Linked DNA regions of Magnetococcus marinus MC-1. The protein of the gene in region 2 interacts with the protein of the main gene of each other region in a pairwise test. Links are inferred from orthologs where the notes say so. Each region holds a gene or a part of one and is shown on either strand. Other genes may lie near its edges.

Region 1 (3,222 bases), 1.2 Mb from region 2 along the record:
CATGGGTTGCCATTCACGATGCCGCCCGTCCGTTGATAAGCCAAGCTCTCTTAGACAGACTGCTCCAAGCCCGCAGCCGGGCGCAAGGCATTCTAACCGCCCTGCCCGCTCACGATACGGTCAAGCAGGTGGATGATAAGGGGTTTGTGGTGCGCACCCTGGATCGGCGTACCATCTGGTTGGCGCAGACCCCCCAGATTTTTCCCACCGCCTTAATGTTAGATCTGCACCAACAGGCCAGCGCCGCAGGCTTTACCGCCACGGATGATGCTTCGCTCATGGAGTGGGCCGGTTTACCCGTGCTGCCTATTGAGGGGGACCCACACCTATTAAAAATCACCCGGCCTGAGGATTTAGAAACCGTTCGTGCCCTGATTCAAGGCAAGGAGATCGTATGAACATACGCGTAGGTCAAGGCTTTGATGTACACCGCTGGATTGAGGGCCGCCCACTCATGCTGGGGGGAATAGAGGTACCCCATAATCAAGGTTTGCTGGGCCACTCCGATGCCGATGTTCTGCTACATGCCATCTGTGATGCCCTGTTGGGGGCCATGGGGCGCGGCGATATTGGCCGCCATTTCCCGGATAATGACCCCCACTATGCGGGCATTGCCAGCATCAAACTGGTGAAGCATGTCTACGGCTATATGCAGGAACAGGGCTGGCAGTTGATCAACCTAGATGCCACGGTCATCTGCCAGCAACCTAAATTGGCCCCCCATATCCCGCGCATGGAAACGGTGATCGCGGCGGCCCTAGGGTGTGACGTGGAACAGGTTAATGTTAAGGCCACCACAACGGAAAAGCTGGGCTTTACCGGACGAAATGAGGGGGTTGCGGCGCAGTGCGTGGTATTGTTGCAACGCCCTTGAGAAAGGCTTGCTCCAGCGGCCTAATAAAGAGTGGGGGTAACTGCACAAAGAGAAAGAGGCCTTTTCAACATTTTGAGAAAGCCTCTTTCAACGACTGAACACAACCTTTTGATAAGCCCTCTTGCTTATCAGCTCACGTACTTCCTTCCCAACTGCTGCAAAGAAAAAAATTGACGCCCCTTGTTGGTCAAAGGAGCCACCCCAATCTCTGCCTCAAACGGATGCATAAATCTTGGGGCCAAACGCTGGATCGCAGCGATAATGGCTCGTGCGTTGGTGCAACTGGTGCTATGCCTGATGGCTGAATTCCCCCCTACAGGGGTTTCCAGCCGCTTAATCTCTTTGATCGACACACCAGACACTCTCGCCAACTCCTTTTGCGAGCAGTGGATGCGTTGCCGAACAGTTTCAAGCTGCCGAAAACGGACCGACATAGAGCCATATTTGCTTGAACCTACCAGCGTCACACCCAAGTAATCCATCAACAGATCGAGATGCCGGAGCCGTTCACAAACCGAATCCAGACGCAGCACAGGTTGCGGTGTTGGAGACAAGATAAATGCGACACTACCGACAGGCAAACCAAGATGAGTATCAACTGCTGTAGGCGTAACGCCTTTAGCAACCACAAGCGGATCCAAACCCGGAAAAGACATTGTACTCATAACACCACCTCCTGCACGCCTTGCTTATGCCATTTAAGCACCCTCAGCAACACGCATATGACTAGAACGAGGCCTACAAACTATCAAACGGCGACGACAGCGTCAATCAACAATGAAATTTATCATGCTGTTTATCTCGTTTTAATTTTATTTATGAGTTTTCCATATTTAATATACCAATTGTATATAATTTTTATTTTTTTTATTTGCAAATTTGCACTTTCCTCCGGGATAGGTCGCGATGGGCTATGATGCCGCCGCGCGTTCCCACTGCCCTTTTGGGGTTTGAATCCAATACTCCATCTGGCACTGGGCATCTTTATAGTGTTTGTAGCGTAGGCGGCTGGCCCGTTTGGCTTGTGGATCGTCTGGCACAAAATCCACAACGGTGTCAAATTGATCCAAATTCTCCAACGGAACGGGGGTCAGCATAACCACGACGGTGGCACCATTGGGATCGACTGGCTGCTCGCTAATCAGGATAGGCTGCGCTTCGGGAAAGGGATCTACGCTGGTTGCATGGGGTAAAAAGCTATCTGGAGGATGGCGCCATAAGTGTTCGTCCAACCCTTGAGCCTGCTGGCGATCCTCCACCACAATACAGACCCGCAGGCCCATACCGTAAACCTTATTTAAAATTTTCAGCAAAGCCCGCTCGCGGCTATCCGTGGCAAGTTGATAAAAGCGCACGCGAAGCGGGTCTTGCTGAGTTTTAGCCATGCGTCGCTCAGGCCTCGCTGGCCGCCATGCGGCGCTCTACCCACTGAAGCAACAGGCGTACACTGCTACCCGTGGAACCCTCACCAATGTAGCTTTTGCCCGGCACGCCCCATGCGGTACCCGCAATATCCAAGTGGGCCCAAGGGATACCCTCCTCCACAAAACGGGAGAGGAAACAGGCCGCCGTAATGGTGCCCGCCCCTTTTTCGCCAATATTTTGGATGTCAGCCACCTTGGATTTAATCTGCTCCTGATACTCTTTAAACAGCGGCAGACGCCAGACGCGCTCACCACTGCTTATGCCCGCAGCCTCCAATTCGGTTTGCAGGGCGTCATCATTACCCAGTAGCCCGCTGGCATGATGCCCCAGCGCCACCACACAGGCCCCGGTCAGGGTTGCCAAATCCACCACTGCCGCAGGCTTTAAGCCACAGGCATAGTGTAGCGCATCGGCCAAAATTAAACGTCCCTCCGCATCGGTATTAAGCACCTCCACCGTTTTGCCGTTGGACATGGTAATCACATCCCCTGGGCGCTGCGCCTTGCCATCGGGCATGTTTTCCGCCGTGGGCACAACACCCACCACATTGACCGGCCAATTGAGTTGCGCCAAGGCCTTCATCAAACCAAACACCGCACCGCCACCGCTCATATCGTATTTCATATGATCCATGTTGGCACCGGGCTTGAGGGAGATACCACCCGAATCAAAGGTGATCGCTTTACCCACCACCGCCAGCAGCGGTTTGTCCCCCCCCTTACGGTACTCCATAACAATCATACGGGGTGGTGTGTCACTGCCCTGCCCCACCGCCAAAATTCCGTTCATGCCCTTGCGGCGCAGTCGGGTGACATCCATCACCGTGGTCTTGATGGCATCGCCCTCACCCAATTTAACCGCCTCATCGGCGAGGGTCTTGGGGGTAAGCACGTTGCCGGGTTGGTTACACAGATCCCGACAAA
Region 2 (5,582 bases):
AGAGCACCTCTTTCATCAGAATCAAGCCCTGACCCGAGGTAAAGTTGGTCACACGACCCCCTGCCAAGGCATAGCCTTCGCAAGCAGAAGCCGATGAGTGCTCGGACTCTAACTCCAACCAGGCCAACTCGTTGCCCCAGACGTTTTTAAAGCCGTTCGCCACTGCGACCTGGTAATTTTGGCCCATAATGGTAGACGAGGTGATGGGGTAAGCGGCTGCACCGTCAGTGGCGCGAGTCTCCACATAAGCGATGGCATCGGAACCATCACCTGTTCCGGGAATGCCCGGATAGGGAAACGCCTGTTGGTCATCTGCTTTCAAGGTAGCCATACCAAGAACTCTCCGTTATCTGCTTGGGGTCCACACAACGCGCGCAGCCCCCTCATGTCAGTTGTTGCGGTACAGCATATCCACCAGCGGCACCGCATTAAACTGCTTAGCTTTAGAAGGTTGGCATTGTAACCAATTCATTTCAAAAAAGCATGCTATCTTTCCATGAAATGAAACCCATGCCACACTTCTACATATGAAACCTGTAAATACAGGTCCTTACAAAACACCTCTGCGGCCTTGAAGGGCCTGAAACAGGGTGGATTCATCCAAATACTCCAACTCACCGCCCATGGGCATACCATAGGCCAAGCGGCTAATATCTATGGTAAGTGGCTGCGCCAGTTGGGTGATATAGTGGGCCGTGGCCTCCCCGGCAACGGTCGGGTTGGTGGCGATAATTAACTCCCGTACCCCGCCTTGCTGCAACCGCTCGAGCAGCGCGTCCAAGTACAGCGCATCTGGCCCTATCCCATCCATGGGGCTAAGCCGCCCCCCCAACACATGATAGAGACCTCGATAAGCCCCAGCACGCTCCATAGCTAGCACATCCACGGGCTCTTCTACCACACAAATGAGGCCATGATCTCGTTTACTATCTTGACAAATGGCGCACAAGCCCTCTTCGGCCAAATTATGGCACACCTCACAAAAGTGAATGCGCTCACTCAGCGCCAAGAGCCCTTGCCCCAGCAGAGTAGCCTCCCGCCCCCCCTCTTTGAGAAGGTGGTAGACCATACGCTGCGCACTCTTGCGACCAACCCCTGGCAGGCGGGAAAAGAGCTCAATGCTGCGTTCCAGTGTCGGCAGACCGCTACTCATGTTATACGATCAAAACAGGCCGGGAATATTCATGCCGCCCGTAACCTTGGCCATCTTTTCTTGGGTAATCTGTGCCATGCGCATTTGGGCATCATTAAAAGCGGCGGCCACCAAATCTTCCAGCATTTCTAGATCTTCTAGGTCAACCGCCTTGGGGTCAATCTTCACCCCCTCAACAGACTGTTTACCATTAATGGTAACCTCCACCATGCCGCCACCCGCTTGGCCGATTACCTGCAACTGAGCAAGCTCCTCCTGCATCTGCGCCATCTTGGCTTGCATCTGCTTGGCCTGCTTCATCATATTTCCCATATTGCCAAAACCCTTCACGGCGTCACCCTTATCATTTGCTATGGTTGCCTTGCTGCACGCTCCCTGCCTGGATCTTGGCACAAACAACGTTGGCCCTGCGTACGCCTTGACCACGTTAGAGGAGCAGCCTATAAAAATCGTTCCCAGACATGACCCGATTCTTACTTTTGCGTTGCAAAATTGTCAAGTCAAACCGGTTCAACATGGATAATCTTTGCTTCAAACCGCCGCTCAATCTCTTGAATTAACGGATCGTCCGCCACCTCACGCGTCAAGGCATTTTGGTAAGCGTCTTGAGCTTTCTTTTGTTTTTCCGCTTCTGTATCCGGGCGCGTTCCATCGCTGCTTTTACGGATATGCACCACCCCATTGGGCAGTTTTAACGAAACCAACAAATCCATAAGGTTTTTATGCACCTTACTGGGTTCGCCGGCAAAAGCGTGAGCAATCATCACCTCCATGCAAGGTGGATCGTGGGGGCCTGACCCCCCTGTATAACTCAGCAAACTAAGATGACTCTCCATCTTTTGTGCCAGCAACGGAAACTTAATGCGCGCCGCCTCAATCAGCTTTTCCCAGCTCTCCACCGTAGCCGGTGGCGTTGGGGAAACGACCGTAGGCTCTTCCTGCAAAGGCGGCACGGCGGGCCAATCGGGCGGCACTACAGGGGGCTGCGGCTCCGGCGCCAGAACCGTGGGTTGCTTTTTTGCTCGCTTAACCTGGGGCGCTTGGACCGCTTGCGGCGCCTCTAAAGCGGCACTCTTAGGCGCAAAGTGTACCGTGGGGGCAACCTCACTCTGCCCCACCCCCGGGGCATCAAACTTTTTTACCGCTGGCGACGCCTGCCTTTCACCGGGCTCCACCCCTGCTTGCCGCTGCAATGACTCCACCAACTGTTTTAAGGGCGGCACGGGCCGCAAATGCGCCGCCCGCAGCAACAACATCTCCAACGCCTGCCGGGGTAATCGAGCCATTTGCAGATCCTCACGCCCACGCAGCAATACCTGGTAGAGCATCTGCAAATGCTCAAGACCAAGCTTAGGCCACACCTCTTTTAACCCCTCGTGCTCAGAAAGCGCCTGGGCAGCATCCCCGACCCCCACCGCCAACTCACGGGTCACTTGGTGGGTTATATCCAGCAAATCGTTCAATAGCACCACCGGCTCTACCCCATCACGATGGAAATAGGCCGCGCGCTCCAACATCTCCAGTAACCGCCCACGGCAGAGGTCCGCAAACAGCGCCACCACCGCTTGCCGGTCGGTCAACCCCAATAAACCGCTCACATGGGTATAATCCACCCGCCCGCCACCATGGGCAATGGCTTGATCCAGCAGCGAAAGCGCATCCCGCACCGAACCATCGGCCGCGTGACTTATGGCAGCAAGCCCCTCTTGGTCATAGGCAATCTGCTCAACATCCAACACATGCGCAAGATAGCGGGCAAGCCCGTCACGATCCAGACGGCGCAGATCATAGCGCTGGCAACGGCTGAGAATGGTCGGCAGGATTTTCCGCACTTCGGTGGTTGCAAAAATGAACTTAACATGCGTGGGGGGCTCCTCCAACGTTTTGAGCAACGCATTGAAGGATGAGGCACTGAGCATATGGACTTCATCAAGAATATAGATCTTATAGCGGCTTAGCGAGGGGGTGTAAGCGACACCATCCAAAAGCTCCCGCATCTGCTCGACTTTGGTGCGGGAGGCGGCATCCACCTCAAATACATCAGGGTGCTCGCCCCGCACAATGGCGCGACAGCTATCACACGCGCCACAGGGATTGGCCGTCACCCCAGTACCGCAGTTTAAGCACATCGCCAATAATCGAGAGAGGGTGGTTTTGCCGATGCCACGAATGCCGGTAAAGAGAAAAGCGTGGGGTATACGGCCCTGCTCCAGTGCATGACGCAGCGCCTGGACCGTATGTTCCTGACCAATCAGATCTTCAAAGCGGCGTGGCCGCCATTTACGCGCCAATACGACGTAGGAAGACATGACACCCATAGGTTGGGAGGAATGATCGACGCCCGGCAGCCAAGCCAACAAGGCGAGCAACTGCCGGACGCATCAGGGAGGGCGGCTCCGACCAAACGTAATGCGGCACACAAAAGATCCCGTTACCGTTGCTTCCTTCCGGACCTGGCGGGGTTGGCGGGTTTTCGTTGCGCATGGCCTAGCCATCAGCGCCGCCCACAAAGAGGGAGATGCTACCCCATGCACCAGGCAGCTCTCCGATATGGGCCTTTCAAACAAAATCTCCAATAAAAGGAGCTTCTGTTGCACCTACGATTCGAAATGTCAGGCCACTTTTAGCCCATTAACGACACTTTGTCAAAGCGTCATCTGTCAGAGGTGCTGGAAAAACGATGCACAGCCTGAGCATCCCACATTTGAGCCGGCAATACCAGCTTAGCAAAGTCATTCTTCAGATTAGCTCTCCTTGCGCTTCCAGCGACTGGCCAACATCGCCTGCTCTAAGCGGGCCCATTGGGGCGCTACCGCTGCCTGGGGCACAATGACCTCGACCCGGCTATCCCGCCAATAGGCAATGGAGTCATTCACCGTCACCACCGAGCCCACCCGATCAATTAAAATGCGCCGGGTTGGTCCCACGCGAAATAGCCCCTTCATCCGCACCACCGGAGCAATGCCCGCCAGAGACCCCTCGAACAGCTCCATGAGTTTATGTTCGTGAAAACGCTCTTCGACATGGAAAATCCATCCGCCCCCAATATGGCCCAAACCGCGATTTTCAAAATGCACCGGCTGGTCCAACTGGGGCTGCTGAGGGGTAGCCCCTAGCCCGGCCCCATGGCTGTGTGCAGAATCTCCATGATGGTGATGCTCACCCCCTTCCACCATCCGCTCCAGCAGGAGGCTATAGGGACGCATCTCCACACTGAGATCCAGCCACGCAGGATCTATCGACCCTTGCATCACCTTGCCCATCACCTCTTTTGGCGGAAACAGCTCCTGCCCCCACTGCACAAACGCCGCATAGTCGGCGGCATTGAGCTGATCCCCCTTGGCGGCCAACACCACATCGGCAATGGCGACTTGGTCAATAAAGGTTTTGCGTTGACTCAACAATGGATCCCGCAACATCGCCAAATCCACCAAGCAGAGCACGCTCTTGAGGGTGAGACGATGGCGAAATTTGCCCTCCGTCACAGCCTCAATAACCCCACCGGGATGCCCCAACCCAGTCGGCTCAATCAGGATACGCTCGGGCTGGATGGTATCCAGTATCTCACCCAAGGCGGTTTCCATATCCGCCCCTAAGGTGCAGCAGATGCACCCTCCTGCCAACTCCTTAATCGCCACCCCGCCACTGGACATAATTGCCCCATCAATGGGCACATCGCCAAACTCATTGACCACCACAGCCCAGGTAGCCCCCCCCTTGTTATGGGTAAGCAGATGGCGAATAACGGTGGTTTTACCAACCCCCAAATAGCCGGTGATGATAGTGACAGGAATGCTCATAAGCGTGTGTCTTTGTCCTGTTGCAAGGTTAGCCGGTTACTGAGGAAAACCCAATTTTTTTAAGATCGTGGCTAAAGGGCAGAACCCGGTGATGCCACTTTGAAACAGGTTGATACCCACAAAAATCGTGAGATAAACCCAGTTGGGGTGGACATAATGTGTAAGAAGCACACTAAGCAACACCATAAAACCTGCTACAATGGGGATCAATCGTGTAATGGTCATCATGATTACCGAGCGTTTTTTTAACCGCCCGCTCCTGGTTAAAAGTATCGGGAAGAACCGCTGAAAAGATGCCATAAACAGCCCATCCACAACACCTAAATAAACCATACGCAGCACAATTTCCGATGCAATCGCGTTCGGCACGACACTCTTTTACGGAAAACGCGCTCTAACCGAGTCGTACAAGCTTCACACTAATCATAACAATACATTGTTATGATTAGGTATTGTAGCAACAACAGAGGCATGGTGATACAAAATGTGATACTATGCCTTCTTGTTTTTACGAATCTATTCGGGCAGACTGTATGTTCAGGCTATCTCTTTCTGCGGGAGGCGCAGATGCATCACATTAAAAAAGTTGATGTTGCAACAGGCATAACCTGGGTGGAAGTCCCAGAGGC
Region 3 (3,522 bases), 2.1 Mb from region 2 along the record:
ACGCCATGGCCCGCTGCTTCAACAGGGGGTGATCTGCCAAACCCATGTAGTTGTTGGATGAAAAGTTGATCAGCTCCACCCCATCCCGCAACACCCGGCCACGGGGCAGCGGCTGCACCGCGTGCAGCTGACGCCATTGACCCGCCGCCTCTCTGCTTTGACAAAAGGCACGGTATGCTAAGTGTGGTTGCTCCATAGCCGCCAGTTTAGTCAACTTACTAAACAAAGAAAAGGTTTACTTAGCCCACCGGTCACGGCTTTGATGCAGAGGGTAAAAGGTAGGCTGGAGCAAGGTTTAATAACGCATTTTATACCAGCAGACAAAGCTGTGGTTGGCTTGGCTCTTATTACGCTGTCGCATGGGGTCCTGTTGATCCATCTCCAAGATGGAGCGACAGCGCAGTGTCCCTTGTGTACGGGAAAGCGATTCATCCAACAACGCTTCCAGGGTGGCAAACAACGTGGGCGAGACCCCCTCCAGGCGCATCACATTCCCCACCAGCCCTACCCCAATCGCCTCAGAGGCGGTGCTAATGGACTCAAAAGCGAGGCGTAAATGGTGTATATAGCCCTGCTCGTCGTTGTAGCGGTAGCTGTTGATGCCTCCCTCACCATCGCCCTGGGGAAGCTGCATAACGATGCCAGAAAATTGCGTTTCAAAGGCGGCCTCTAGCGGAACATGGGTACGTCCCGTATTGGAGGGGTCTCCTGGTACGCGGCCCGTGCGTTCATGGTAAAGATCATAGGCTTGTACCCAGCCGCCTATAAAAACGCGGGCGATCTTTTTGTTCTGCGCATTGTGTTGCAGCTCAATCCCCACCATGACGATACCCAACAACCCGCCGATAATGAGCAGACCTAGCAGCATCTCAATCAAGGTGATACCCAACATTTTGTCATGGCGATGACAGCACCACCGCAAAAACATGGTTTACCCCCCCTATTTTATCATGCCGGGCCATGCACCCATGGAATACCAAACCCCCCGCAGCACCCACCCCACACGGTTAAGCTGGCTCGACCTCACTTACACGATGAAGCTTTTAACGATTGTTGGCATAAAAATGGACCACATCCTCGATCTGCTCATCGTTTAATTCGCCGATAAAATTGCGCATTTTTTCTGGCTGTGGCGGTATTTTACCCGCTGTTCTAAACTGGTGTAGGCGCAGACGCAGATAGGCCATGCGCTGACCGGCCAAGCGGGGATTTTCATCAAATTGCACCCTACCCCCCTCGCGGTGACAGCGCTCACAGCCCTTAACCAAGCTTTTGCCCCGCTCTGCCCGCTTTTGCTCCACCGGTTGCCAGGGACTTACCCAACGTTGCTGGGCAAAGTGGGCAGCATAGGCCGCCTGTTGGTGCGGGGGTATCTGCCTATGGGCGGCCACCTCGGTGGGGCGTTTGCCTGTGGCATAATCTTTTAAAACCTCTGTTAAATAAAATGTATTTTGGCTGCCAATCAGCGGCGTAACATCGGTTTTAACCGGTTCACCGCTCTTTTTGTGGCAGGGCAGACAGGGCTCTAACAGCGAACCTCCGTAGGATGGACTGGGGATCATCAAAACCGCCACCACACACAGCCGCAGTAACATGCTTGGTTTGACTCCACTTAACAGAATCTACAGCGTTCAGGCACGCCCAGGGATGGATGGACAATACCCCCTAGTTTTTGTTCCACACTGCACCGCCGGACTCTCTGTCCAACAACTGCAAAAAGGCCTCATGGGCCTGCGTGCTCTCTTCACTCACCTGCCAGTCGCGGGGAGCCATCATCAGCCCTGGACCGGGTGCGCCATCTTTTGGGCTATCCGACGGCTGCGCAATTCGGCCGCTCTCATCGGCGGCCATCTCTAAACTAAACTGGTTGCCCCCCATCAGCTCCACATAGACTTCTGCCAATAGGTGGGCATCCAGCAGTGCGCCGTGGAAGGTCCGTCCCGAGTTATCAACCCCCAACCGTTTACACAGGGCATCCAGGTTGACCGTGGAGCCGGGAAATTTACGCCGGGCTAAGGGAATGGTATCAATGGCCCGTTCCATGGGCATGACCAAGCGTTTATTCAGACGGGTAAGTTCGGCATTTAAAAAGCGCATATCAAATTCGGCGTTGTGGATAACCAAGCTATCCTCGCCGATAAAGGCCAAAAATTCGTGGTATATTTCCTTAAATTTTGGGCTGTTGGCCACATCGGCATCGGTAATACCGTGTACTTTGGTGGCGTCAGCGGGTATCTCCCGCTCGGGATTGACATACCATTGCCGTTCATCCCCTTTGCGCATATTGACCAGTTCAACACAACCGATTTCAATAATGCGGTGGCCCTCTTTGGGATCAAAGCCGGTGGTTTCTGTATCCAGAACGATCAATCTCTCCATCAGGAAACCCCCGCTAGGATCTTCTGTGCGCTCTTCTCGCCGTTTAATACACAGTCGGATACGCTCACCCCATCCCGCCAGTTAGCACGCAAATGCAGCCCTTTGTAGCCTGCCAATGCCCTATCAATATCCCCTACCCGTTGCAAATGGCCCTGTTCATATTGGGCGATGGCATGAGTATAGCGGGTTAGGTGGACATATTCGGCCCCGTGTTGGATGCCTAGGGCGGCCATCATATCCTGATCCACCTGAGTCACCACCTTCTCCTCTGACCATTGGGTGATGGAGGGGTTGGTCATACCCCCGATAAAGCAGGTGAGCAGCGCTTTATCTTGGGGAGCTCGACCTGGGAACAGGGTGGTGGAAAAGAGTCCACCAAGGGTTGTAACCTGCTCTTTTCGTGGTATTAAAAAACCAAATCCATCGAGAGAATGGTTTATATCTTGTTTGGCATAGCCCAGGGCCACCGAATCCACAGGGGCGTAGCGGATGCTCTCCAGCAGGTCTGCGGCTTGAGGGCTTAGGGGGCGCAGCAGTTGGGCGGAGACTGAAGCGGGAGTGGCCAGCACCACTTGGGAGGCGATGATGCTGTGGGGTTCACCCCCGTGTTGCCCCCCTTGTTGCCAGCTAACCTGCCACGCAGCGCCATGTTGGCAGAGGGCGGTTACTTGGGCGTTGGTGTGGATGCTCTGGTGGGGCAACCTGTTCGCGATGGTGGCGGGCAGAGTTTCCATACCTGTCTCAAAAGAGATCATGCGTCCACGGGGCATGCCGGCGGCTTTACGGATTTTTCCCAGGGCGATGGCCCCTTTAATCAGGGAGCCATATTTGGCTTCGAGCGCATAGATTTTAGCCACAGCGGCCCGTACAGAGAGCTGTTTAGGGTCGCCTGCGTAGACGCCAGAGACAAAGGGTTCAATGGCGTAATCGAGGAACTCTTGACCCAAACGTCGGATGACAAATTGGGCAATACTCTCTTCTTGTTCGCTCTTACCGATAAAGGGCTCCAGGCATAAGCGTAGTTTGGCAGAGAGGGAAAACAGGGGTGTTTTTATAAATCCTGGTGGGGAGGTTGGCAGCACATGCAGTTGACCCCCTTTCATAACAAAGCGGCGGGCGGCTAGGGGGTTGGCTTCTTGAAGT

The links.
Region 1: the proteins of dnaX (region 2) and MMC1_RS13680 interact in binary tests that used the Escherichia coli proteins (3 or more experiments, as listed by UniProt). The link is inferred for Magnetococcus marinus MC-1 from one-to-one orthologs.
Region 3: the proteins of dnaX (region 2) and dnaQ interact in binary tests that used the Escherichia coli proteins (3 or more experiments, as listed by UniProt). The link is inferred for Magnetococcus marinus MC-1 from one-to-one orthologs.

Annotation. Positions count from the first base shown.
Region 1 is NC_008576.1:3,376,287-3,379,508, forward strand. The notes cover bases 523-3,222. They hold MMC1_RS13680 (DNA polymerase III subunit chi), read right to left. Parts: upstream 2,260-3,222; coding sequence 1,786-2,259; downstream 523-1,785. Other genes in these bases: ispF (2-C-methyl-D-erythritol 2,4-cyclodiphosphate synthase), read left to right, coding at 523-874; MMC1_RS21715 (hypothetical protein), read right to left, coding at 1,003-1,539; MMC1_RS13685 (leucyl aminopeptidase), read right to left, coding at 2,267-3,222. In the rest of the region: ispD (2-C-methyl-D-erythritol 4-phosphate cytidylyltransferase), read left to right, coding at 1-398; more of ispF, read left to right, coding at 395-522. UniProt on the Escherichia coli protein: Part of the beta sliding clamp loading complex, which hydrolyzes ATP to load the beta clamp onto primed DNA to form the DNA replication pre-initiation complex.
Region 2 is NC_008576.1:2,146,227-2,151,808, reverse strand. Bases 1,059-3,987 are described here. They hold dnaX (DNA polymerase III subunit gamma/tau), read right to left. Parts: upstream 3,463-3,987; coding sequence 1,654-3,462; downstream 1,059-1,653. Other genes in these bases: MMC1_RS08850 (CobW family GTP-binding protein), read right to left, coding at 3,898-3,987; MMC1_RS08860 (YbaB/EbfC family nucleoid-associated protein), read right to left, coding at 1,163-1,465; recR (recombination mediator RecR), read right to left, coding at 1,059-1,153. In the rest of the region: MMC1_RS08870 (2-oxoacid:acceptor oxidoreductase family protein), read right to left, coding at 1-331; more of recR, read right to left, coding at 551-1,058; more of MMC1_RS08850, read right to left, coding at 3,988-4,953; MMC1_RS22155 (YgaP family membrane protein), read right to left, coding at 4,990-5,322; MMC1_RS08840 (cyclic nucleotide-binding domain-containing protein), read left to right, coding at 5,521-5,582. UniProt on the Escherichia coli protein: Part of the beta sliding clamp loading complex, which hydrolyzes ATP to load the beta clamp onto primed DNA to form the DNA replication pre-initiation complex.
Region 3 is NC_008576.1:30,087-33,608, reverse strand. Bases 523-3,522 are described here. They hold dnaQ (DNA polymerase III subunit epsilon), read right to left. Parts: upstream 2,380-3,522; coding sequence 1,666-2,379; downstream 523-1,665. Other genes in these bases: hemG (protoporphyrinogen oxidase), read right to left, coding at 2,379-3,522; MMC1_RS00145 (c-type cytochrome), read right to left, coding at 1,044-1,595; MMC1_RS00150 (hypothetical protein), read right to left, coding at 523-928. In the rest of the region: bioF (8-amino-7-oxononanoate synthase), read right to left, coding at 1-196; more of MMC1_RS00150, read right to left, coding at 296-522. UniProt on the Escherichia coli protein: DNA polymerase III is a complex, multichain enzyme responsible for most of the replicative synthesis in bacteria. The epsilon subunit contain the editing function and is a proofreading 3'-5' exonuclease.